3 regions of the Thioalkalivibrio sp. ARh3 genome follow, and region 1 is predicted to be linked to each of the others. Evidence: predicted binding sites of a transcription regulator. Region 1 holds the regulator's gene; each other region holds the start of a gene.
What was found. The regulator sigma-54, encoded in region 1, starts transcription at its own class of promoters, with help from an activator protein. The targets are predictions, from matches to a motif close to TGGCANGNTNCNTGCTT.
Positions count from the first base shown of each region.

Region 2: a site for sigma-54 is predicted at 3,130-3,146, ahead of glnA (glutamate--ammonia ligase). Genes of this name have one in related genera too.
Region 3: a site for sigma-54 is predicted at 1,566-1,582, ahead of pepA (flocculation-associated PEP-CTERM protein PepA). Genes of this name have one in related genera too.

Region 1 is NZ_KB897947.1:1,826-9,838, forward strand. It holds gene rapZ (RNase adapter RapZ) at 1-836, opposite strand, end outside; gene hprK (HPr(Ser) kinase/phosphatase) at 837-1,868, opposite strand; gene C995_RS0100030 (PTS sugar transporter subunit IIA) at 1,936-2,406, opposite strand; gene hpf (ribosome hibernation-promoting factor, HPF/YfiA family) at 2,411-2,749, opposite strand; gene C995_RS0100040 (RNA polymerase factor sigma-54) at 2,752-4,245, opposite strand; gene lptB (LPS export ABC transporter ATP-binding protein) at 4,319-5,080, opposite strand; gene lptA (lipopolysaccharide transport periplasmic protein LptA) at 5,098-5,622, opposite strand; gene lptC (LPS export ABC transporter periplasmic protein LptC) at 5,615-6,178, opposite strand; gene kdsC (3-deoxy-manno-octulosonate-8-phosphatase KdsC) at 6,175-6,714, opposite strand; gene C995_RS0100065 (KpsF/GutQ family sugar-phosphate isomerase) at 6,714-7,691, opposite strand; gene C995_RS0100070 (calcium/sodium antiporter) at 7,688-8,013, opposite strand, start outside.
Region 2 is NZ_KB897947.1:427,586-435,598, reverse strand. It holds gene glyS (glycine--tRNA ligase subunit beta) at 1-662, opposite strand, end outside; gene glyQ (glycine--tRNA ligase subunit alpha) at 725-1,669, opposite strand; gene C995_RS0102025 (cation diffusion facilitator family transporter) at 1,756-3,027, shown strand; gene glnA (glutamate--ammonia ligase) at 3,226-4,635, shown strand; gene C995_RS0102015 (lysophospholipid acyltransferase family protein) at 4,905-5,810, opposite strand; gene C995_RS0102010 (tRNA 2-thiocytidine(32) synthetase TtcA) at 5,785-6,579, opposite strand; gene C995_RS0102005 (hypothetical protein) at 6,791-7,081, shown strand; gene pip (prolyl aminopeptidase) at 7,151-8,013, shown strand, end outside.
Region 3 is NZ_KB897947.1:517,537-525,549, reverse strand. It holds gene prsT (XrtA/PEP-CTERM system TPR-repeat protein PrsT) at 1-655, shown strand, start outside; gene C995_RS0102400 (class I SAM-dependent methyltransferase) at 738-1,448, opposite strand; gene pepA (flocculation-associated PEP-CTERM protein PepA) at 1,674-2,507, shown strand; gene C995_RS0102390 (ThiF family adenylyltransferase) at 2,633-3,508, opposite strand; gene C995_RS0102385 (PEP-CTERM/exosortase system-associated acyltransferase) at 3,508-4,284, opposite strand; gene C995_RS0102380 (acyl-homoserine-lactone synthase) at 4,274-5,092, opposite strand; gene C995_RS0102375 (PilZ domain-containing protein) at 5,130-5,726, opposite strand; gene C995_RS0102370 (XrtA system polysaccharide chain length determinant) at 6,079-7,632, shown strand; gene C995_RS0102365 (XrtA-associated tyrosine autokinase) at 7,741-8,013, shown strand, end outside.

The DNA.
Region 1 (8,013 bases):
GTAACATGTTCGCGCCCCCGCCACGCAGCCGCCAGCCGCTCCACCAGATAAACCGACCGGTGGCGCCCGCCGGTGCACCCGATCGAAACGGTCACATAGCTGCGGTGATCCTGCCGGATACGCGGCACCCACTGTTCCAGGAAGCCCTGGATCCCGTCATACATCTCCTCGACCTCGCCATGGCGCGCGAGAAACTCGCAAACAGCGGCGTCACGCCCGGTCAATGGTGCCAGGTCACGCTCGTAATGCGGGTTGGGCAGGCAGCGCACGTCGAACACGAAGTCGGAGTCCAGCGGGGCCCCGTGCTTGAACCCAAATGACTGGAACAGCAGGGAGAGGCGCTCCTCTCCCAGCAGCCCGACGCGATCCCGAAGGGTGCGCGCGAGGTCGTGCATGGACAGACGGGAGGTATCCACGGTCAGATCGGCCTCGGCCGCGACATGGCCGAGCCAGTCGCGTTCGCGCTCGATCGCGTCAACCAGGGGGACGCCGTCGCGCGCCAGCGGGTGTCGCCGCCGCGTCAGGTGGTAACGCCGCAGCAAGACCTCGCTGGAAGCCTGCAGGAACATCACCTCGACCTGCAGGCCCTTGCCCCGGAGTTCGCGCAGCAGGTCGGCAAAGCCCTCCAGCGCCGCCAGTCCACTGCGGACATCGACCCCGACCGCCAGATGCCGGTCTTCGTCGGCATCGTAGTCACCGCTGCGGACCTGCTCGATCAGCCCGGGCAACAGCGGCAGCGGCAGGTTGTCGACGCAGAAATAGCCGGCGTCCTCCAGGGTGTGCAGGGCAACCGTCTTGCCGGAACCCGACAGGCCACTGACCAGCAGGAGTCGCATTCAGCCCTCCGGGTCCGGGTTGGGGACGGTGGTTGCAGGGATCGCGCGGTGGTACGGCGGCTCCTCGGGCTCGCCGCTCATCTGCCTGCGCTGGCGCGCGCGCAAGTCGTCGCCGGCGACGTAGCCCTGCATGTGCAGCATGTGGTTGCGCACCGCCGCCTCGATCATGACCGCGATGTTGCGCCCCGGCGCGACCGGCAGGCTGATCAGCGGGATGCGCAGTCCGAGGATGTCGATCTCCCCGCGGCGGCCGTTCAGGCGATCGTCCGGCACCGGCGAGGGCTCGCTGTGGTCGCGCAGGTCAATGATCAGCCGCAGGTACTTGCCGCCCTTGATCGCGGAGTCCCCGTACATGGCTCGGACGTTCAGCACCCCCAGCCCGCGCACCTCGAGCAGGTCCTGCAACAGGGCCGGGCAGTGTCCGCGCACGATATCCGGGGCAATGCGGGCGAACTCCGGTGCGTCGTCGGCAATCAGCCGGTGCCCACGCGAAATCAGTTCCAGCGCCACCTCGCTCTTGCCCACGCTGGAGGCCCCGCTGATCAGCACGCCGATCCCCAGGATCTCCATGAACACGCCATGGCGCACCTCGAAATGGGCCAGCCGCTGCTGCAGGAAGTAGCGCAACAGGGAAATGATCTCGTGACTGCTGGTAGAGGAGCACAGGATCAGCGGCAATTGCTCCTCGGGGACATGGGGCATCTCCGAGAACGGGCAGGTATCCTCGGCGAAGATCACCGCGGTCGTGCCCGTACGAGCCATCTCCAGGATCAGCTGCTCGCGTTGTGCATCGCTCAGCCGCGCGATATAGCGCGCCTCGAAATCGCCGATGACCTGGATGCGGTTCGGCCTTATCAGGTTGAGGTGTCCGGCCAGGGGCAGGTCGTCGCCATCACCGCCGACCAGATTGCGGTCGGGAGCGGCCTGCTCGCCGTGCACATAGCGCAGATCCAGACGATTGCCCATCGCCTGGATCAGGGCCTCAACAGTGATATCGCGCGCGATGCCGCCCTCCCCCAGTGCCTCGTTCATCCGTGAACCTCCGGAAGAGGTTGCGTCAGCTGTCGGGACAGAACAGACACGGTGGGGCGCCCCATGTTCAGGCGTCGCCGAAGGCCCGGGTCAGTTCACGCTCCATGACCTCCGCGTCACCGGCTCGCCGCAGGGAAGCGATATTGTCGGGCTGAGAAAGTCCGCGAGCCAGCTGCGCCAGAAGATCCAGGTGCTCGCTGGTCGCCGCCTCGGGCACCAGCAGCGCGATCAGGATGTCCACCGGCTCGTGATCCATGGCGTCGAAATCGACGCCCTGATCCAGTCGCAGGACTGCGACCCGGGGGGCATCGAGCTCGGCCAGACGCCCATGGGGGATGGCCACGCCGTGTCCCAGACCGGTGGAGCCAAGCTTCTCGCGGGCAGACAGGGCCTCGAAGATGGCCCCACTGGCCGGGCCGGCGGATTCCTCGCCGCCGACAGCCAGCAACTCGCCCAGGGTCTCGAGCGCCCGCTTCTGACTGGAACACTCGGGCTCCAGGCGAATACGGTCGCGGGTGATCAGCTCGGCAACGGTCATTACGCTACAGGGCCTGCTCGCGGTTGCGCTGGGCACCCTCGGCACGGTGGTGGTCCTTGACCTTTTCCTTGTGCTTGATCAACTGACGATCCACCTTGTCGATCAGGCCGTCAATCGCGGCGTACATGTCCTCGTGACTGGCTTCGGCATGAATGTGATTGCCGCTGACCTGGAGGTTTGCCTCCGCCTTGTTGTGCAGGTTCTGGTTCTTCTCGTGGGTCAGCACCACGTGCACGTCGATCACCTTGTCGAAGTGACGCTCCAGCTTCGCGAACTTTTCGTTCACGTAGTCGCGCAGGGCGTCGGTGATATCCACATGATGGCCGGTCAGGTTGATCTGCATGGTCAGGCTCCTTTTTGCTTGTTTCCACTCGGCATGCTCGCCATCTGCCGGCGTTCGCTGGAAGACGGGATATGCATGGCCTCGCGGTACTTGGCCACGGTGCGTCGGGCCACATTGATGCCCCGATCCGACAGGATCTGGGCCAGTTTTGCGTCGCTTAGAGGCTTGTTCGGCGTTTCGTCACCGATCAATTCCCGAATCATGGCACGGATTGCGGTCGCCGAGCATTCGCCGCCATCGGCGGTGCCAACATGACTGGAAAAGAAGTACTTGAACTCAAATACCCCGCGCGGGGTATGCATATATTTCTGCGTGGTCACCCGCGAGATGGTCGATTCGTGCATCTCCAGGGCCTCGGCGATGTCGCGCAGGATCAACGGCTGCATCGCGACCTCTCCATGCTCCAGAAAGCCCTGCTGTCGTTCCACGATGGCCTGGGCCACTCGCAGGAGGGTGTCGTTACGACTGTGCAGGCTCTTCAGGAACCAGCGTGCCTCCTGCAACTGATCGCGCATGAACGCGCTGTCACGGGCATCGGAGACCTGCCGCACCATACCCGCATAGAGATCGTTGATGCGAATGCGCGGCGCAATCTCCGGATTCAGGTCCACACGCCAGCCATCGCGGTCATGGCGGACGTAGACATCCGGCACGACGTATTCCGAACTGGGCTCGCTGATCTGGGCACCCGGACGCGGGTTGAGGGTGCGGATCAGGTCCAGCGCCCGCGCCAGCTCGTCCGGGTCGCGCACCCCGGACTGACGCTGCAGGGCCCGGTAGTCCCGCTTGGCCAGGCTCTCCATGCCATTTTCCAGGATGGCTCGAGCCGCGTCGCGCGCCGGGGCATCCGGCGCCAGATGGCCCAACTGGATCTCCAGGCACTCGCGCAGGTCCCGCGCGCCTACGCCCAGGGGATCGCACTGCTGAATCCAGTGCAGTACCGCCTCGACCTCGTCGACCCCCACGGGTTCGTCTTCGCCCTGACTGATCATCTCCGCCAGCGCCTCGAGCTCACCGTCCAGATAACCATCCGGAGTGATCGCGTCGATCAACGCCGCGCCGATCCGCTGGTCGCGCGGGGTCAGGTGGCTCAGATGCAACTGCCAGAGCAAGTGGTCCTGCAGGCCCTCGTCCTCGCCGTCGGAGGTATTCTCCAGCGGATCGCGGTCGTCCAGGCCGCGCGGACTCGGGGCGGGCTCGTAGATGTCGTCCCAGCGGCTGTCGGTACTCAGCTCCTCGGGGATCACGTCATCGCCGGCCGTGTCGGCCTGCATGCGATCCCCCTCGACCAACTCGCCCCCTTCCTCCGGACGCTCGGTCGGGGCTTCCTCGCCCTCGTCTTCCACCTGCTCGAGCATGGGGTTGCTTTCCAGCGCCTGCTGGATCTCCGCCTGCAACTCCAGCGTGGAAAGCTGCAGCAGGCGGATGGCCTGTTGCAGCTGCGGGGTCATCGTCAACGTCTGCCCCAGCTGCAGATTGAGCCCGGGCTTCAGCATCGCGGTTTCAGGTCCAAGGTGACCATCAGAATCATCTTAAAAGGAGTCGTAGGTCCATGTGCACCAAGGCGGTTCACAGCCGAAAGTTATCGCCAAGATACACCCGGCGCACCTGGGGGTCGTCCAGCAGTTCCTGCGGGGTACCCGCGCTCAGCATGCGACCCTCACTGAGAATATAGGCCCTGTCGCAGATTCTCAGGGTCTCGCGCACATTGTGATCGGAAATCAGCACGCCGATTCCACGTTCAGCCAGGTGCCCGATCACGGCCTGGATGTCGCCCACGGAAATCGGGTCCACGCCGGCGAACGGCTCGTCCAGGCAGATAAAGCGCGGATCACCGGCCAGCGCCCGGGCAATCTCCGCACGGCGACGCTCGCCCCCGGACAGGGCAATCCCCGGGCTGTGGCGCACCGTCTCCAGCTGGAACTCCTCGATCAGGGCATCGCCGATGCGACGACGCTCGTGGCGATCGAGCTCGCGCCGCAGCTCCAGTACCGCCTGCAGGTTGTCCCACACACTCAGCCGCCGGAAGATCGAGGCCTCCTGCGGCAGGTAGCCCAACCCGGCCCGGGCCCGCGCGTGAATCGGCGCCCGGGTGATGTCCCGGTCACCCAGCGTAATACGACCACGATTCGGTCGGATCAGGCCCACCAGGCTATAGAAACAGGTCGTCTTGCCCGCCCCGTTCGGGCCCAGCAGCCCCACCACCTCTCCCGGGGCCAGGTCGACATCGACACGATCCAGCACTGTACGCTTGCCATAGCGCTTGGTCAGTTCGCGCCCGGCCAGATACCCGGCCATTGGAGCCGGTTGGCCGCCGGCCGCCGCTGACATGCTGGAGTCCACCTCGGTCATTCGTCGTCTTCGCGGGGCTGAATCCTGATCCGCACACGCTCGTCATCGGTCTCGCCCCGCTCGGCCTCGATGATGTCGGTCTCCAGGTCGTAGACAATGCGCTTGCCACGCGCCTCCTCGGCCGCCGTGACCACATGCGCCTGATCGGTCAGGATCACCCGGTCCTCGTTCAGGAGGTAATCAATCCGCAGTGCGGTGGCGATGCGCATCTCGCCCGTCTCCGGATCCGGCGACTCGAGCCGCGCGGGCTCGCCGTGGGCCTCCATCTCGTAGGGGCGCCGGTCGCGGCTGCGCACATAGACCTTGTCCGCCTCCAGCGTCATGTCCCCACGGACCACCACCACATCGCCGGTATAGGTACTCACCCCCCGGCGGTCGTCCATCTCTGCGTGATCCGCTGTGATCTCCACGGGGAGGGGCTGCTGCTGGGCGATGACCGGCGAGATCAGCATCAGCAAGGCACTTCCCATCAACACGGGCCACGCGAGCCGAGCGAGCGGCGACCCACCACGTTCAGTCATCAGCGGCTTCCTCCTCGCCTGACTCGCTGTAGAGTGTGTACACGTCATGGAACAGCTCTATGGTATCCCCTCGCGAGTCCACGCGCAGACCCGTGCCCCGCTGGAAAAAGCCGGGCTGATCAAGCGTCGAGAACGCATCGGACGTGGCGATCATGATGTCGGTCGCCACCGTCACGTCGGCGGACTCGATCACCGTGCGCACGCGTTCGGCACGCTCGGGCTGCACCCCTCGCGTGGGGCCGATCAGGTCCAGGGTCTCGTCCATGGGCCGGTGCAGCGCCTCGGGCGCGGTCCAGTGCCATTCGATACCGCCGGCGTCAAAGATATCCAGATCGGGGTCGTCGATCAGCTGCGGTCCATCACGGCCAAACTCGCGCAGCCGCGTTCCGCGCAGGCGGTGGCTCAGTTCGCCATCCTCGCCGGTCGCGTGCAGCGTGAAGCCCTCGATCTCCAGCGTCACCTCGCCCTCCGGCTCATGCTCGCTGGCAGCAGCGCCGGTCACCAGCGCCGCCATCGGCACCAGGATCAGCGCCGCCAGTCCGGCCGCCCATTTCATCCGTCAACATACTCCGCGAACAGTGCCTCCAGGCGCCCCTGGGCTGCCAGCAGGCCCTCGCAGACCTCGCGCACCGCGCCGCGCCCGCCAGGGGCCTGCGTGACCCAGTCGGCATGCCGCACTACCAGCGGGTGGGAATCCGCCACCGCGATGCCAAGGCCCACGCGGCGCATCGCCGGCAGATCGACGATGTCGTCGCCCACAAAGGCCGCCGCCTCGGGCGCATGCCCGGTCTGCTCCAGCAACTCGTGCAGTGCAGCCCCCTTGTCGCGCCGTCCCTGCACCAGATGCTGCACGCCGAGATCCCGCATGCGGTGCTCGACCACCCCGGAGGTGCGGCCGGTCAGGATCGCGACCTCCAGCCCCCCGTCCAGTGCCAGGCGGATGCCGTGCCCGTCGCGCGAGTGAAAGGCCTTGTACTGCTCGCCGGCATCCCCCATGAACAGGCTGCCATCGGTCAGCACGCCATCGACATCCAGGATCAGCAGGCGCACGGCCCCCTGGCGGTGGCGCAGCGTCTCGTCGTGACGGTCCATCAGGCCACCCCCGCGCGCAGCAGGTCGTGCATGTTCAAGACGCCAACCAGTCGCTGGTCGTCATCCACCACCGGCAGCGCGTTGATGCGCTTGCTCTCCATGGTCTCCAGCGCCTCCACCGCCAGCCACTGCGGGCGGGCGGCATGCCCACCCCGCGTCATCACTTGGCCGATGGTCAGGGCCTCCAGACTTTCGCCACGATCCAGCGTGCGCCGGAGGTCGCCATCGGTAAACACGCCCAGGATATGCGCCTCGGGATCGGCGACGATCACCAGCCCCAGCCCCTTGCGTGTAATCTCGAACAGGGCGTCCTTCAGCGGGGCCTCCGGCGCCACGCGGGGGATCGCATCACCCGTGTGCATGATGTCCGCGACATGCACCAGCAGGCGCCGCCCCAGTCGGCCACCGGGATGCGAACGGGCAAAATCGTCCGCGGTGAAGCCGCGCGCATCCAGCACCGCAATCGCAAGGGCATCGCTCATCGCCAGTGCGGCCGTGGTGCTGGAGGTCGGGGCCAGGCCCAGCGGGCAGGCCTCGCGCTCGACCGAGACATCCAGGTGCACGGTGGCGTCCTGCCCTAGGCGCGACCCCGAATTGCCAGTCAGCGCGATCAGCGGTACATCCAGCCGCCGGATCAGCGGCAGGATGGTCAGCAGCTCGTCGGTCTCGCCGGAATTGGACAGCGCGATCACCACGTCGTCGCGGGTGATCATGCCGAGATCGCCGTGGCTGGCCTCGCCGGGGTGGACGAAAAACGCCGGCGTCCCAGTGGAGGCCAGGGTCGCCGCCAGCTTGGAGCCGATATGGCCGGACTTGCCCATGCCGGTCACCACGACCCGGCCGCGGCACTCGAGGATGTGGCGACAGGCCTCCAGGAACGCATCGTCCACGCGGTCGGCCAGCCGCCGCACGGCCTCGGCCTCGTTGTTCAGGACCGCCAGGGCCAGCTTGCGGGTGGTATCAGGATTGAAATTCATGCGGTTGCCGTCATTCCGAGATGGACAAGGTAGCCCGCGAACACCGCGAGCAGAAGCCCCCCCTGCCAGCGCCGCAGCTGGCTGCCACGCGCCAGGGCAAATACGAACAGCGCGGCGGTCATGCCGAGCATGACCGGGTAGTCGCGTACCAGCACCTCGGGCTCGATCGCCAGCGGCGCGATCAGCGCGGGAACTGCCAGCACGGCCAGCAGGTTGAACAGATTGGAACCGATCACGTTGCCGATCGCCAATCCCGCCTCGCGGCGGAAGGCCGCCACCAGGGAAGTCGCCAGTTCCGGCAGGCTGGTCCCGATCGCCACGA
Region 2 (8,013 bases), 430 kb from region 1:
TCGAACGACGGCTCGACAAAGCCGGGGCTGCGCAACCGCTCGGCATAGTCGCTCCCGCGCTTCAGCTCCAGCGCGCCGGGCTGATGGAAGCGGTGGCCATGCGTGGCCCGCCCGGCGGTCTGTTCCAGCACCGTCATCTCCAGCACCTCGGTCCCGTGCAGGACGACCAGCCAGTGCGCAGGACGCACGAACTCGGTGCGGCTGCTGCCCCAGCGCATGCGCTTGGGCGTGGGCAGGGCTTCCAGCGCGGCTTCCAGCATCTCCGGCAGCAGCTCGCCGAGGGCACGGCCCGGCTGCATCTGGCGGAAGACCAGGTATTCGCCCTTGTCGGTGGTCTCGCGCTCCAGGCGCTCGACCTCCACGCCGCAGGAGCGGGCAAAGCCCAGCACCGCCTTGGTCGGCTCGCCGGCGTCATCGAAGGCGGCGGCCACGGCCGGGCCGCGACGCTCCTGCAACTGGTCCGGCTGCTGCCCCGGGACGTCCGGGAACAGCACGGCCAGCCGGCGCGGGGTGGCGAAGGTCTCGGGCGCGCCCGGTTCCAGCCCGGCCTCGCGCAGCCGGGTGGCCAGGCCGTCGGCCAGGGCGTCACGCAGCCGGGACAGGGCGGTGGGGGGCAGCTCCTCGGTGCCCAGTTCGATCAGGAGTTCGCGGGCTTCAGCCATGTCGGGTCCGTGTCGGGTCCATCACGACCGCGCGCAAGGGCGCGCGATCCGGAAAATAGGGTTCAGGCGGCGTCGGGCTTGCTCGAGTCGTCGTCGGCGCACAGCGGGAAGCCCAGGGCCTCGCGCGAGTCGTAGTACTTCTGCGCGACGTTTCGCGACAGCTCGCGCACGCGCAGGATGTAGCGCTGGCGCTCGGTGACCGAGATGGCGCCGCGCGCATCCAGCAGATTGAAGCTGTGCGAGGCGCGCAGCATCTGTTCGTAGGCCGGCAGCGGCAGGCCCAGCTCGATCATGCGGTCGCTCTCGTTTGCGTGCTGATCGAAGGCGGCGAACAGGGCATCGCGGTCGGCGTGCTCGAAGTTGTAGGTGGACTGCTCCACCTCGTTCTGGTGATAGACGTCGCCATAAGTCACCGGGCGGCCGTCGGGCCCGACGGTCCACACCAGGTCGAATACGCTTTCCACCCCCTGCAGGTACATCGCCAGGCGTTCCAGCCCGTAGGTGATCTCGCCGGAGACCGGGTGGCAGTCCAGCCCGCCGACCTGCTGGAAGTAGGTGAACTGGGTGACCTCCATGCCGTTCAGCCAGACCTCCCATCCCAGACCCCAGGCGCCAAGGGTCGGCGACTCCCAGTTGTCCTCGACGAAGCGCACATCATGGGTGAGCGTGTCGAAGCCCAGCGCCTCCAGGGAGCCCAGGTAGAGGTCCTGGATGTCCGGCGGCGACGGCTTCAGCAGCACCTGGAACTGGTAGTAGTGCTGCAGGCGGTTGGGGTTGTCGCCATAGCGCCCGTCGGTGGGGCGGCGGCTGGGCTGCACGTAGGCCGCGCGCCACGGCTCCGGCCCGATCGAACGCAGGAAGGTCGCCGGGTGGAACGTGCCGGCCCCCATCTCCATGTCGTAGGGCTGCAGGACCACGCAGCCGTGGTCGTTCCAGTAATCCTGCAGACGCCGGATCAGGTCCTGGAAGGTGGGGCTGCTGCTGGACGGGGTGCGTTCGTGCGCCATGCGGGATCCCGGGTCAGGGCAAAGCGGACAGTATATCGGCCGGGCTCCGGCTGCGGCCACCGCCGGCGGCAGTGCAAGCGTCTTGCATGTGGCGGAAGCACGCCCATACTGGGGTCTGGATTACCTTCGGGAGAGCCGCCCTGAGCGATCCCCGCGCCAACTCCGAAACCGCAGTCACGCCAGAAAACGGCCGGCGCTACAGAGCCACTCGCCGGGTGACCGTTGTGGGTGCGGTAGTCAACGCCTTCCTCGCCCTGGCACAGCTGCTTAGCGGATGGCTGCTGAACTCGCAGGCACTGATTGCGGACGGCGTCCACACCCTGTCGGACCTGATCACCGACGGGGTAGTGCTGTTTGCCGCCGGCAAGGCCGCAGCCTCGCCGGATCATGATCACCCCTACGGACATGGCCGGATCGAAACCCTGGCCACGGTGGTGGTGGGCGTATTCCTCGCCCTGGCCGGCCTCGGGATCGCCTGGGCCGCCGGGCAGCGGCTTGTGGACACCGAGGCCGCGATCGGACCGGCCCCTGCCGCCCTTGCCTTCGCCGTGCTGACGCTGGTGGCCAAGGAGGGGCTCTATCAATACACCCACCGGGTCGCGAAGCGCACCGGCTCGCGCATGCTGGACGCCAATGCCTGGCACCACCGCACGGATGCGATCTCGTCGCTGTTCGTGCTGGTCGGGGTCGGAGCCGCGGTCGCGGGCTTCCCGTGGGCCGACGCCCTGGCCGCGCTGATCGTCGCCCTGTTCATCCTGCACATCGCCGGACGGCTGATCGTGCGCAGCGCGGCCGAACTGATCGACACGGCACTGGACCCCGAAGAGGTCGAGCGCATCCATCGCACTATCATGGAGGTACCCGGCGTAAAGGATGCGCACATGCTGCGTACACGACGTCACGGCAGCGACGTGGTCGCCGACGTACATGTACAGGTCGCCCCGATGATCTCGGTTTCCGAGGGGCACCGGATCGCCGATGCCGTTCACCGGACCGTCACCCAGCGACACCAGCGTCTGCGTGATTTCACCGTTCACGTCGACCCGGAGAACGACGAGGAACAGGCCCGCAGCTCGAATCTGCCCCTGCGCCCGGAGATCGCCGAGGCGGTCCGCGAGGCATGGGCGGACAGTCCGGAGCTGGACCGGCTGGAGCACCTGTCCCTGCATTATCTGGGCGGCCGTATCCATCTGACCCTGACACTGCGCCTTGAAGGGGCATGCACCCCCGCGGAGCTGAACGTGCGTGCCGAGGCCCTGTCACAGACGCTGCAGGGCCATCCTCGACTGAAGGGCCGGCTGGGTGAAGTGAAGATCCTCTATCGCCCATGCACCACGGATGTGCAACAAATACCCTGATGCACTACTGTGGTGCCAAAGCCGCACGGATACCGTGCAGAGGCCGGCGCTGTATTCCCCGTACATGTGCCGGACCACCGTCACGGGGCCATTTGGGCGAAGTGGCATGATGCCTGCATAGAACCGCATCGACGTCGCCCGGCCCCGATTCGGTGCGGCAAACCCTAAAAGACGAAGTGCAAACTCAAGGAGACTCCCATGTCCGCAGCCGACGTGCTGAAGCAGATCCAGGAAAAGGAGGTCCGTTTCATCGACTTCCGCTTCACCGACTCCAAGGGCAAGGAACAGCATGTAACCGTTCCGGCTCATGACCTCGACGAAGAGGCCTTTGAAGAAGGCAAGATGTTCGACGGCTCCTCGATCTCCGGCTGGAAGGGCATCAACGAGTCCGACATGATCCTGATGCCGGATGCGGAGTCCGCGGTCATCGACCCGTTCTTCGAAGACATGACCATGAACATCCGCTGCGACGTGGTCGAGCCGGCCACCATGCAGGGCTACGACCGCTGCCCGCGCTCGCTGGCGCGCCGCGCCGAGGCCTACCTGCAGAGCACCGGCATCGCCGATACCGCGCTGTTCGGCCCGGAGAACGAATTCTTCGTGTTCGACGACGTGAAGTGGGGCGCGGATCTCTCCGGCTCCTACTGCCGCGTGGACTCCTCCGAGGCCTCCTGGAACTCCGAACGCGTCTACGAGGACGGCAACATCGGCCACCGCCCGGGCGTGAAGGGCGGCTACTTCCCGGTCCCGCCGGTCGACAGCCTGCACGACATCCGCTCCACCATGTGCGAAGTGCTGACCGAGATGGGTCTGGTCACCGAGGTGCATCACCATGAGGTGGCCACCGCCGGCCAGTGCGAGATCGGTGTCGGCCCCGCAACGCTGACCCAGAAGGCCGACGAGGTCCAGGTACTGAAGTACGTGGTGCAGAACGTGGCCCACATGCACGGCAAGACCGCGACCTTCATGCCCAAGCCGATCGTCGGCGACAACGGCTCCGGCATGCACGTGCACCAGTCGCTGTCCAAGGACGGCAAGAACCTGTTCTCCGGGGACCTGTACGGCGGTCTGTCCGAGACCGCGCTGTACTACATCGGCGGTATCATCAAGCACGCCCGCTCGCTGAACGCCTTCACCAACCCGTCCACCAACAGCTACAAGCGTCTGGTGCCGGGCTTCGAGGCGCCGGTGATGCTGGCCTACTCCGCGCGCAACCGCTCCGCGTCGCTGCGCATCCCGTTCGTGATGAGCCCGAAGGCCCGTCGCATCGAGCTGCGCTTCCCGGACTCCACCGCCAACCCCTATCTGGCGTTCGCCGCAATGCTGATGGCCGGCCTGGACGGGATCCAGAACAAGATCCACCCGGGCGACGCGATGGACAAGAACCTCTACGATCTGCCGCCGGAAGAGGAAAAGGGCATCCCGCAGGTCTGCCATTCGCTGGACCAGGCGCTGGAAGCCCTGAACCAGGATCGCGAATACCTGACCCAGGGTGGCGTGTTCACCGACGACATGATCGATGCCTACATCGACCTGAAGATGGAAGAGGTCACGCGCATGCGCATGACCACCCATCCGGTCGAGTTCGACATGTACTACAGCCTGTAAGGCATCCGCTTCCGGCCCCTCGGGGCCAGAGGCACTGGCCGCCGCGACCTCCGGGTCCGGCGGCTTTTTTGTGCGCGGGATCCGACCCGACCGGGTGTCAGCGACCGGGAAACATCGATTTATCGGCGTTTCCCGGCGGCACAGGGACGTGCCGCCGGAATCGACCACCGCAGGTGGAGGATTCCGACACAAGCTGCAAATCCCTTTGCCCGTGCAAAGGCATACAGAACGTTGCAGCGCCGCGCGCGGCTCCGAAAGCCAGGATGGCTTTATTCAGCGCTTCTATAAGGGCTGGGCTGGCCCTCGGGGGCCGGGTGGAAACGCTTGTAGGCCCAGTTGTACTGCTCCGGGCAGCGCCGGACCAGGGCCTCCACATGGGCGTTGATCGCGGCGGCCGCTCGGGCGAAGTCGCGGTCCGCGACCTCCGGCCCGGCCTCGATCTCGTGATAGCGAAACCCGCGCCCCTTCGGCAGGCGCTCGGCGAACAAGAACACGACATGGTCGTCGCGCCCGCGCAGCAGGCGCGGCAGCAGGGTCATGGTCAGCGCCGGGTGGCCGAAGAACGGTGCATGCGTACCGGAGGCGCCCTTCGGGCTCTGATCCGGCAGGATGCCGATGATCTCGCCGCGATCACGTGACTGCTGCAGCACGCGCAGCCCGGAGCGGTCGGCCGGGGCCAGGGTCGCGCCGGTGGAGGCGCGGGCCTCGCGCACCCAGCGGTCGATCTCGGGCGTCTTGAACGGGCTGTACAGGGTGGCCATCGGCCCGTGGCAGGCGGCCTGCAGCCCGGCGAACTCCCAGGAACCCAGATGCGGGGCGCACAGGAACAGCGCCCGCCCGCCCTCGCGTTCGCGCAGGCGGGCGTAGCGGGGCGGCTCCACCGCCAGTCGCGCGAGGGTCTGCGGCGAGGCCTGCCAGAGCCAGGGGGACTCGGTCAGCGCCCGGCCCATCGCCATCAGCGATCGACGGCCGACCCGGCGGCGCCAGGCGGCGTCCTTGTCCGGGAAACAGAGTTCGAGGTTGCGGCGGGTGATCCGGGCGGAGCGCGTCGGCCAGTACCAGGCCAGCGCACCGAGCAACCCGCCCAGCGCATGATTCACGCGCAGCGGGAGGCGGGCGAGCAGGCGCAGACCGCCGGCGATCAGCCGGTCACGCAGATGCCGGCGTTCGGCCATGATCGCAAGATTCGGGTGGGTCGGCCGGGGTCCGCGGCGGGATGCCGCCCTCGGTCATCAGCGGCTTCAGGGTGGTGCGCAGGTTGCGGAACAACCGCGGGTGCTGGGCCTCCTCCTGCGCGAGCAGCTGCTTCATGTGTTCGCGCTGGGTGGGCATCGCGAAGCAGGCCGGGCAGTTGTCCAGGATCACCGGCAGCCCGGCGGCCTCGGCGAAATCCCGGGTCTGGCGCTCGCGCACGTAGACCAGCGGGCGGATCACCCGCAGGTCGCCGGCGTCAATCGCGTAATGGGCCTTCATCGTGCGCAGCTGGCCACCGTGGAAGGCGCTCATCATGAAGCTCTCGGCGAGGTCATCCAGGTGCTGGCCCAGCGCCAGCACGTTGTAGCCGTGTTCGCGCGCGGTGCGATACATCAGGCCACGTTTCATTCGCGAGCAGAAGGAGCAGAACGAGTCGTTGTCCATGTGCTCGCCGGCCAGTTCCGCGATCGGCTCGGAGACGAAGTGATACGGGATGCCATACCCGCCGAGATAGTCCATCAACCGCTGCGGCTCGAAGCCCTCGATCTCCGGGTTGATCGTGACCGCGCCGACCTCGAAGCGCACGGGTGCCCGCCGCGACAGATTGTGCAGCAGCCACAGCAGGGTCAGCGAATCCTTGCCGCCGGACAACCCGACGAGGATGCGGTCGCCCTCGCGGATCATGTCGAAGTCCGCGATGGCGCGGCCGGCCAGGCGGCGGATGGAGGCGGGGACGGCGGGCGTTTCCATGGCCCGCAACATAGGGCGGCGAGGCCTGCTTCGCAAGCGCCGCCATACCCACAGCGGTTGCAAGGTGGCGCCCATTGTCGGTGCAGGCGCTCGCCCTTCTGCACCTGGTGGAGGCAACAGATCCCCGCGCATGCCACTCAAGCTGGGACCAAGCCCATGGCACCCCGCTTGCATACAAGATGGGCGGACGCATCAACGGTGGGGGACCGGTATGCACAATCGCAAAAGCTTGAGCCTGGCTGCCGAGCTGCGCCGGAACCTCCGCGCGGAGTTCCCGGCGGTGGTACGGCTGTCGGTCACCCACCCGGACTTCATGGAGGCGATTCTTGACTACGCCTCACGCTCGCAGTCGAGCGCCGCCCGGGCCGCCGCACTCTCGCTGCGCAGCGAGTTGCAGCGTTCGGGGCACCTGGCACCGCCAGAAGCTTCGCCGGACACACCGGAGCGCCGCGTGGAGCCGCAACGACGCCGCGTGTACCGGGGGCAGCTCATCGACGAATAGGCGAGCCGCGCACTTTCCCTGCGCGCACGTTTTGGCGACACTCGGGGCCCGCAATCTAGGAAAACACTGATGGACACCCTGTACCCGGAGATCGAACCGCACAGCACAGGAAGGCTCGCGGTGGGTGACGGCCACGAGCTCTACTTTGAAGAATGTGGCACACCCGACGGGATCCCGGTCGTATTCCTGCACGGCGGGCCGGGCTCGGGCTGCGAGCCGTGGCATCGGCGCTTCTACGACCCGCAACGCTACCGCATCGTGCTGTTCGACCAGCGTGGCTGCGGGCGTTCGACGCCTCACGCGAGTCTGGAGGCCAACACCACCTGGCACGCGGTGGCCGATATCGAACGCCTGCGCGAGCACCTGGGGATCGAGCGCTGGGCGGTGTTCGGTGGTTCCTGGGGCTCGACGCTGGGGCTGGCCTATGCCCAGACCCACCCGGAGCGCGTGCTCGGCCTGGTCCTGCGCGGCGTATTCCTGTGCCGGCCGCGGGACATCCAGTGGTTCTACCAGTCGGGGGCCGACCGCCTGTTTCCCGAGGCGTGGGCGCACTACCTACGGCCGATTCCCGCGGAGGAGCGCGACGACCTGGTCGGGGCCTACCACCGGCGGTTGACCCACACAGATCCCGAAGTCCGCCGAGCGGCTGCCCGCGCCTGGTCGGGCTGGGAGGGGCACGCCTCCTGCCTGATCCCGAACGACGACGTGATCGCGCACTTTGAAGACCCGGACGTGGCCGTGAGCCTGGCGCGGCTGGAGTGCCACTACTTCATGCACGACACCTTCCTGGAACCGGAGCAGTTGCTGCGCGACGCGCCGCGCCTGCGCGATATACCGGGCTGGATCGTGCACGGGCGCTATGACGTGGTGTGCCCGGTAGAGCAGGCGGTAGAGCTGCACCGGGCCTGGCCGCAGGCGCACATGGCGATCGT
Region 3 (8,013 bases), 520 kb from region 1:
GGAGGCCACGCAGGTGATCGCACAGCAGGCCTGGTTCGACGCCGAAGACGGCCAGCTCGAACAGGCGATCGATGGCTACGAGCGCGCGCTCGAGCGCGAGTCCCGACGCGACTGGCTGGTGGAGAAATACCAGGTGCAACAACGTGCCGGGCAGACCGAGGCGGCGATCCGGACGTTGCAGGCCTGGTTGCAGGACCACCCGGACGATAGCGCCACACGGCACGTACTCGGTTCAGCGCAGATCAACGCGGGGCAGGAGACCGAGGCACTGGAGACCTACGAAACCCTGCTGGAAGACCGGCCCAACGATGTCGTTGCCCTGAACAACGCGGCGTGGCTGGCACGCGAGGCGGACAATCCCCGCGCCCGCGAGTACGCCGAGCGGGCCGTCGATCTGGCGCCGGACCAGCCTGCGATTCTCGACACCCTGGGCGTGGTCCTGCTGGAGGGAGGCGATACCGAAAGCGCCCTGGAGACTTTGCAGCGTGCATACCGGATGAGCCCGCAGGCCCCCGATATCGGGTTTCATCTGGCGCAGGCCTACCAGGCCAGTGGCGATACCGAACAGGCGCGCGCGCTGCTGACAGAACTGCTGGAGGCACACGAGGACTTTCCGGAACGCGAGCGGGCCCAGTCGCTCCACGAATCCCTCTGACGCTGCGTTATACACCTCCGACCTGACCTGGCCGACAGCCAACCTGCGGCCAGGTCGGGCCGGGTCAGCCCAGGCCGCCCGTTCACCCGGACGACGATGAGGCCGCCTCCACAGGGCCTTGGGAGGCCTCCGGCCTTTGCAGCAGGAGGTTGTAGCAATTGCCCGAGATCGAGGAATCCACTACCAGGAATCCCGCCTGAGTAAACCGGCCCAGGATGTCCCGGGCCTCGTACGGTGTATGCAGGATGCCCTTGCGCATCCCCCAGCGGTTGATCCGCTCGGCGATGGCCTTGAGCGGCTGCGGCGTGCGCGGATACAGCAATACGTTCGCGGCCAGGGTACCCCCGGGCTTGAGCACCCGAAACGCCTCGTGGATGGCACCGTCCACATCCGGAAAGCAGTGCACCGAGTTGGCGATGTTGGCCGTATCGAACTCGCCATCAGCGAACGGCAACTCCGCGGCGTCGGCATGTTTGACAGTCACGCTCTGGTCCTTTGCGAAGCGATGGCGGGCCCCGGCCAGCATGGACTCGGCGTAATCCACACCGACCACCTCGCTCTCCGGCAGCTTGCGCCGGCGACGCCACTTGATCGTCATCTCCAGCAGCGTCCCCGTGCCGCAGCCGATCTCCAGGTGCCGGGCCCCCATGTTGCGGCCAAAAAACCGGATCTGCGCGCCCAGGGTGCTGTTGTAGGCAAAGGTGAGGATGAAAAACCCCCGCGCGTCGTACCACCACGGTGGCGACTTGTAGGCCTCGGCGATCTCGTCGCGGGTCTTGGCACGTTTGGACATGAGACGTCTCCTCAAATCAGGGGCCGTTTTTCCCGGCGTCCGATTTTTTTACATCGCTCCCGGCGCGGGGCAATCAAAAAAACAAAAACCGCCCTATCTACAGACACTTGCCGCCCATGGCACGCAGCCTGCTTTACTTCTCGTGCAGGAAAGGACGACCAGCAAGTGAAGTGGAAGCAACCGTTATTCAAATCAAATTGATGCTAACTGGTGGAGGATTTCAACATGGAAAGGTTCAAGCAAACAGCGCTGGGTGCGGTACTGGCAGTTGCCAGTCTCGGGCTTGCGGGCACCGCACACGCCGGCGTCTTTACTATCGATGACTCGCAGCTCGAGCTGTCTACGATTGCGGTAGGCGAGCAGCAGGTCGACCGTATTACCGGCGGGTACGAAGAGCTGCTGACCCTCGATGCCGACGGCTCGTTCGACGCGTCGGCCTACTGGAACGTGGGTCAGTACTTCCTCGGAGGCACGTCGGTAAGCAACAGACTGGGCTCCAGCGGGGACGATGCCGATCTGTTCTACGGCCTCTACGCGGTATTCGAGTCCTCGGGGACCTACGATGCGGACGCGGGCCAGTTCACCGGCACGAGCGGCTCGATCGCGCTCTATCTGGACCCGAATCTGGATACCACCTTCGGGTTCAACACGGGCGATGCGGCCGATGGTGTCGCCCTGGGCGGCACGGACGACGACATCCTCGTCGGCTGGTCCGACATGTTCGACCGCGGCGATGGTCGCTTCGAACCGGGTGCGGACGACATCGGCAGCTTTGCGCTGCTGTTCAACGAATGGATGCTCACGGACGAAGGCCGGCAGTTCTTTACCGATCCGGATCCGTTCTACATGAACGTCCGCGTGACGGGTCAGTTCGACTTCATCGAGGGATTCGAGGAAGTCGACGAGCGCACCACCTTTGAGGTCGTCGGCTCGGCCGACTCTCGGTGGTCCGAAGCAGAAGTACCCGAACCCGCGATGCTGCTTCTGCTGGGAACTGGACTGGTGATGCTCGGCTTTATCGCCATGCGCCGCCGCCGCGAGACCGGTCTCGACGCCTAGCAGCCCTTGTGGTTGGGCCTTCTGCTCCCCCCTGGGCGGAAGACCTGTCCCGGCCCCTCGTCTTCGGACGAGGGGTTTTTTTGTCCGGGCGCATACTGCAACGAAAACGACTGGATAAAGGCTTTCTAGACCTGCGCCCGAAGGCGCGCCATCCGGCGGCGGCCGATCGCCAGGAGCAGGCGTTGCAGGGGGTTGCGATTGCCGCCGGGGCGCCAGGTGCGGACGAGACGCTGGCGGTAGGCATCGAAGTGGACTCCGTGCGGGGCCCAGACGACACGCCCGCGCCCCAGCAGGATCTTCAGGGCCTCGGTGCCCATGACCCCGGCACACAGCTCGCAGGCCATCACCGTGGACGGACCATGCTGGGCCGCCAGGTCGACGGCCTCGGGGTCTGCGAGGTATCCCATCTGCATCATCGAGGGGGCCAGGCCCATCATGAACCGCAGCGCGAGTTCCTCGTCGGGCAGCCCGTCCCGCAGGTCGAAGTAGCCATCGAACGACAGCCCGCCCGGGCTGAAATTGAGCAAGGCCGCCCCCATCCCGAGCGGGGCCACGGTAATCGCCGGAATCCCGCGCTCCGCACACGCGGCAAAGACCTCGCGGCGCACCTGAAACACGAAGAAGTCGAGCCCGTCGACATAGAGATCCACGCCTTGCAGAAAGACATCGAGATTCTGCTGATACACGCCCTCCGGGAATGTGGTGATCTCCAGTTCCGGATTGATGTCCAGGGCCATCTCGCGCAGGACCTCGACCTTGGGCCTGCCCAGACGGGACATGCCCGCCCCTGCCTGGCGGTTCATGTTGTGCAGCTCGAAGCAATCGAAATCCGCGATATGAAAGCGCCCGACCCCGAGACGGGCGAGCGTCAGCAGGTGGCTCCCACCAACGCCGCCAAGACCGGCGATCGCCACGCGCGCGCCGCGCAGGCGTTCCATCTCCGGCCAGGTCATCCAGCCGTGGGTGCGCCGGAACGCCGCGTGATAGTCGAACTCAGGCATCAGACCGCGCGGGCAACAGCGTCCCAGAGCGAGTCGGAGGGGTGAGAGTCGGAGAGATTGCTATAGGAGTGCGCATACAACTGGCTCAGCGATGGTGAACGGTGAATCCCGGCCAGAGCCGTAAGCAGACTGATATGAAACGGCGCGCGCCGGCCATGATAATTCTGCAGCGTGCCGATCTGCTTCACCTTCAGGCCATGGCGACGCAGGATGCGCGCCAGCGACGGTTCCATCATCGCAAAGGCATGCGACCGGCCCTGGATCTCCATCATCGCCACCGCGCTCATGAACAGGCTCAACGCCAGCAAGGGGAAGGTGCGCGCCTGCTCCAGCGGTACATTCAGCAGGTGGAGGTCCCCGAAGGGGGTTACCGACTCGCCCAGGCGCCGACGGAACAGCCCATTGACCGCCAGCCGGGAAACCTCGCAGATCTGGTCTCGCTCGATTCGGTCCGGACGATAGTCCGTCTCGTAGAAACAGTTCTCGCAGTGGCGTTCCATCGGTAGTTCGTGGATCTTCTGGCGGCCATCGACATGCACCACTCGTACACAGCCCGCACTGGTGCCGCTAACCACATGCTGCAGCAGGCAGTGAGTGGCCTGCGCGTCATACTCGTCGACCTCGCGCTCGCCAAGGCAGCTGTCCCCGGATTCATACTTGAACTCGCGGCAGTAGACCTCATAGCGTAGCCGATAAACGGCCTCCATCTGCTCTTCATTTGGCCTGATCAGGTCAAAGTAGCGGCAGAAGGCGGAGATGAGCGGGTCATCCTGCACAGGGCACTTCCAAAGCCCCCGGGGCCTGATACGAACGCCTGCGCCAGCAAGGCTTGTAGCCGAGTTTCGTGCGGTAAGGAAAGGGCGGATTCCCGGCAAACTCCACGTAGGGGGCACGAACGGGCGTCTCGCCCAGCCCCAGGCGACGGCGCCAGGCGGACAGGGCCGCGCCCGATTCGGCGGTGGGCGCCCGAAACGGCAGCCTCAACCCCCGATGCTCGCAGGCCTCCCCACACAACTCGATGGGGATGTGGTGGCGCTGAAGCAGGCGCGCAAGCGCCGGCCGAATCATGAACAGCAGGAACTCATAGCCATGATTCTGGGCGTAGGCCTGGGCAGCCTGACAAAGGTGATACAGCAGGCGCGGCGAGCCACGCTCCGGGGCGCCGCGGGCAATCAGACGGGAGACCTCCAGCACTCGCGGCGGCTCGTCCCGCGCCTTGGCAAAGGCACCCGGAAACAACTGCCCGGTGGCGATCGTGGGGAGGGGTGTCCGATCCGGACGGATCAGACGCATGGCGCCCACCCATCGCCCTCCGGCGTAAAGCCCTCCCAGACGCACCAGAAAATGAGCGGCGTGCTCGTCATAGAGATCGCGTTCAAAGCCTTCCGGGTAATGCTCGGCTGCTTCGAAGCCGGTTTCCAGGCAGTACACCGCATAGCGCATGCGATAGTGAATGTGACGCGCCCGCGCGCCCGTGGCGAGGTAAACCTGATAGGACGGGAGAGCCGCGCCCGGGGCACAGTGATCCGGTCCTGGGTATCCAGGCTCAACGTCAGCATGCGTAGACAAGAGTTCGTCCTCCATTGCACGTTTCAGAAAGGGGTTCGGCCGGGGCACCGTTTCAGGCCGTTGTGTTGATGCGTTGCCCCGAGGGATTGCGCCTCAGAAAACGAAGACCCAGGCCCACCCGGCGATCGGATACCACAACGGAATCGAAGGTCCCGGCGGTCGGAAGAACCAGTTGCAAGGTGGTCTCGGGGGGCAGATACGGGTGCTGCCCGATCAGCGCAATCCGCGCGCCACCTCTCGACAGGTCGATCAGGCGGCACTTGCGCCACTCATCCCGTATGCCGATCTCGGTCAGCAGGTTGACTGCGTACCGCGGCCAGCAACGCTGGTCGGGCCTGCCAGAGGACTTCTGCCCGCCGTATCGCCAGGCAAAGGCGGCAGACCAGTGCCGCGGGTCCGGCGAACAGGCATAGAGGTCCGCCTGGTGAGGGTCCGTGATCGGGGGTTCCCCCAGTCGTTCAATGACAGCCGCAACCAGCTGACCGGCCCACCTCTCGTATTCCTGGTCACTCACACTAAACCGGTGCAGCTGACGGTAGATGTCGCTCATCAAGTCGAGCCGTTCGCTCCAGCTCCGCCGGAGCATGGCGGGATGCCAGAACTCCGCCAGGTTTTGCGCGAGGCTCTTCTGGCCCAGATCGTCGTGCATTTGAGAATCCCTCCCAACCAGCCGATCCGCCCCCCGGCCGGTTTTCGAGCCTAATCGAACAAACCCCAGCAAACTGTGTACCAGTTAACGTAAACCCCTGATCCGTTATAAGGCTGCGAAAATTTATTAGAAAAATAAGTAACGAAATCTTTCGAGGTGTAAACATTCTCGACATAGGTAGACACGGCGAAACAAACCATCTTCAATAGCCCTAGGCATCTCCCGGGAGGGGCCCAGGCAAGCCATCAGATGGCTTTCCGGGGATCCCTTTTCCCGGTCAATTATTACTCCGTTTGAAAACCCAGCAGGTGCCAATTGAGCGTCAATGGGTGCAACAGGGGGACCGCAAGGCATGGAAAAGATTGTTCAGGATTTTGTTCAGCGGGCGCGGGCCACCTGGCGCCGGCGCTGGTGGATTCTGCCGGTCGCCTGGATTGTGTTCCTGGGCGGATGGGCCTACATCCAGAGCCTGCCGGATACGTATCAGGCCAATGCCCAGGTCTTCGTGAACACCCAGTCCGTTCTGAACCCCCTGCTTCGCGGGATGACGGTTCGTCCGGACACAGAAGAGCGATTGCGGATGGTCACCCGCACCCTGCTCAGCCGCGACAACCTGGAAACCATCGCCCGGCAAAGCGATCTGGACGTGTACATGGGGGGGTCCGACCTCGACACGCAGGTCAACCTGCTGCGCAGCCGGTTGTCTCTGGACAGCGAGCGTCGCGAGAACATCTACACCGTGCAGTTTCGACACAGCAATCCCGAGATCGCCGAGCGCGTGGTCCGCGAGACGGTAAACCTGTTCATGGAGCGCGGACTGGGCGACTCGCGCCTGGATCTGAGCGTCTCGCAGCGATTCATCGAGCGTCAGATCGAGACCTACGAACGTCAGCTGCAAAGCAAGGAAGCCGAGATCGAGGATTTCAAGCGGCAAAATGCACGCTTCATCAGTGGTGACGGCAACTTCTACTCGCGCCTGGAACGCGCCCGCGAACAGGTGGCCCAGACAGAACTGCAGCTGCGCGAGGCCCACAGCCGTCTGGCCACCCTGCAGCGCCACGCCGAGGAAAGCCGAACGGGCGGAGGCACGGTGAGGGCGCAGTACCGCAACCCGGAGCTGGACCGGCGGATTAACGACCTGCAGGAAAACATCGATTCCATGCGGCATCGATACACCGACGATCACCCGGATGTGGTCGCCGCACGGCGCATCCTGTCCGAACTGGAGGAACGCCGTTCGCGCGAGGCCGCCGACTATGCGCGCAATCCGTCGATCGTACCCATCGCCGGCGGGGGCAGCGACACCTTGCAGGCCGCGATCACCGACACCGAGAGCGAGATCGCGATGCTGGAGACCCGCATAGAGGAATTCAAGGCGCGGGTCGCCCGGCTGGAACAGGATGTCGACCGGGCCCCGGCGGTAGAGTCGGAACTGACCGCCCTGACGCGCAACTACGATGTGCTGCGCGATTCCTATCGCCAGCTCCAGAACCGGCGCGAGCAGGCGATCATGTCAGGGGCAGTGGAATCGGAAACCGACTCGGTCGACTTCCGCGTCCTGGAGCCGCCGCGCCGCCCGACCGCGCCCTCGGCACCCGATCGCCCGCTTATGACCACCGGCATCCTGCTGGTCGGACTGGGAGCGGGTACGGGCTTCGCCTTCCTGCTTTCGCAGCTGCGGCGGACGATCAGCAATCGACGGCAACTCGCGGAGATCGCCGGACGCCCTGTGCTGGGCACGATATCGGCTGTACACACCCCTCTGACACGGCGCCGCCGCCGGCTGGAGCTGTCGGCCTTCGCGATCGCCCTGGCGACACTGCTGCTGGTGTATGCCGTGGTGATGACCCTTTATCTCACGGGGTCCGCCGGTGTTCTCGATGACCTGTTGAGCCTGCTGCGATGAGCGACTACGGCACCAGCCCGACGTCGCGCGTCGGGGAAGCGGGATGCATTTGTTCCATGGAGGCGCGGGTCCTGCGGACCGGCGCACGGCAAGGGGAGCCAGACGCACATGAGCATCATTGAAAAAGCCCTCGACAAGAACCGGTCGGCACCCTTGCGGCCCCCGCCCGCCGGAGCCCAGTCCGGGCATCCGGGCCAGGAGACGGCGGGCACGGCCTCGCCGGTGTCCGCACAACACGACCATCCACTGGCGGCTCGGATCGATTTCGCACGCTTGCGACGGCAGGGGCTGATCGTGCCGGGCGACCAGCGGTCCAGCCTGGCCGAAGAGATTCGGATGATGAAGCGGCCGCTCTTGAACAACGCCTTCGGGCACCACTCG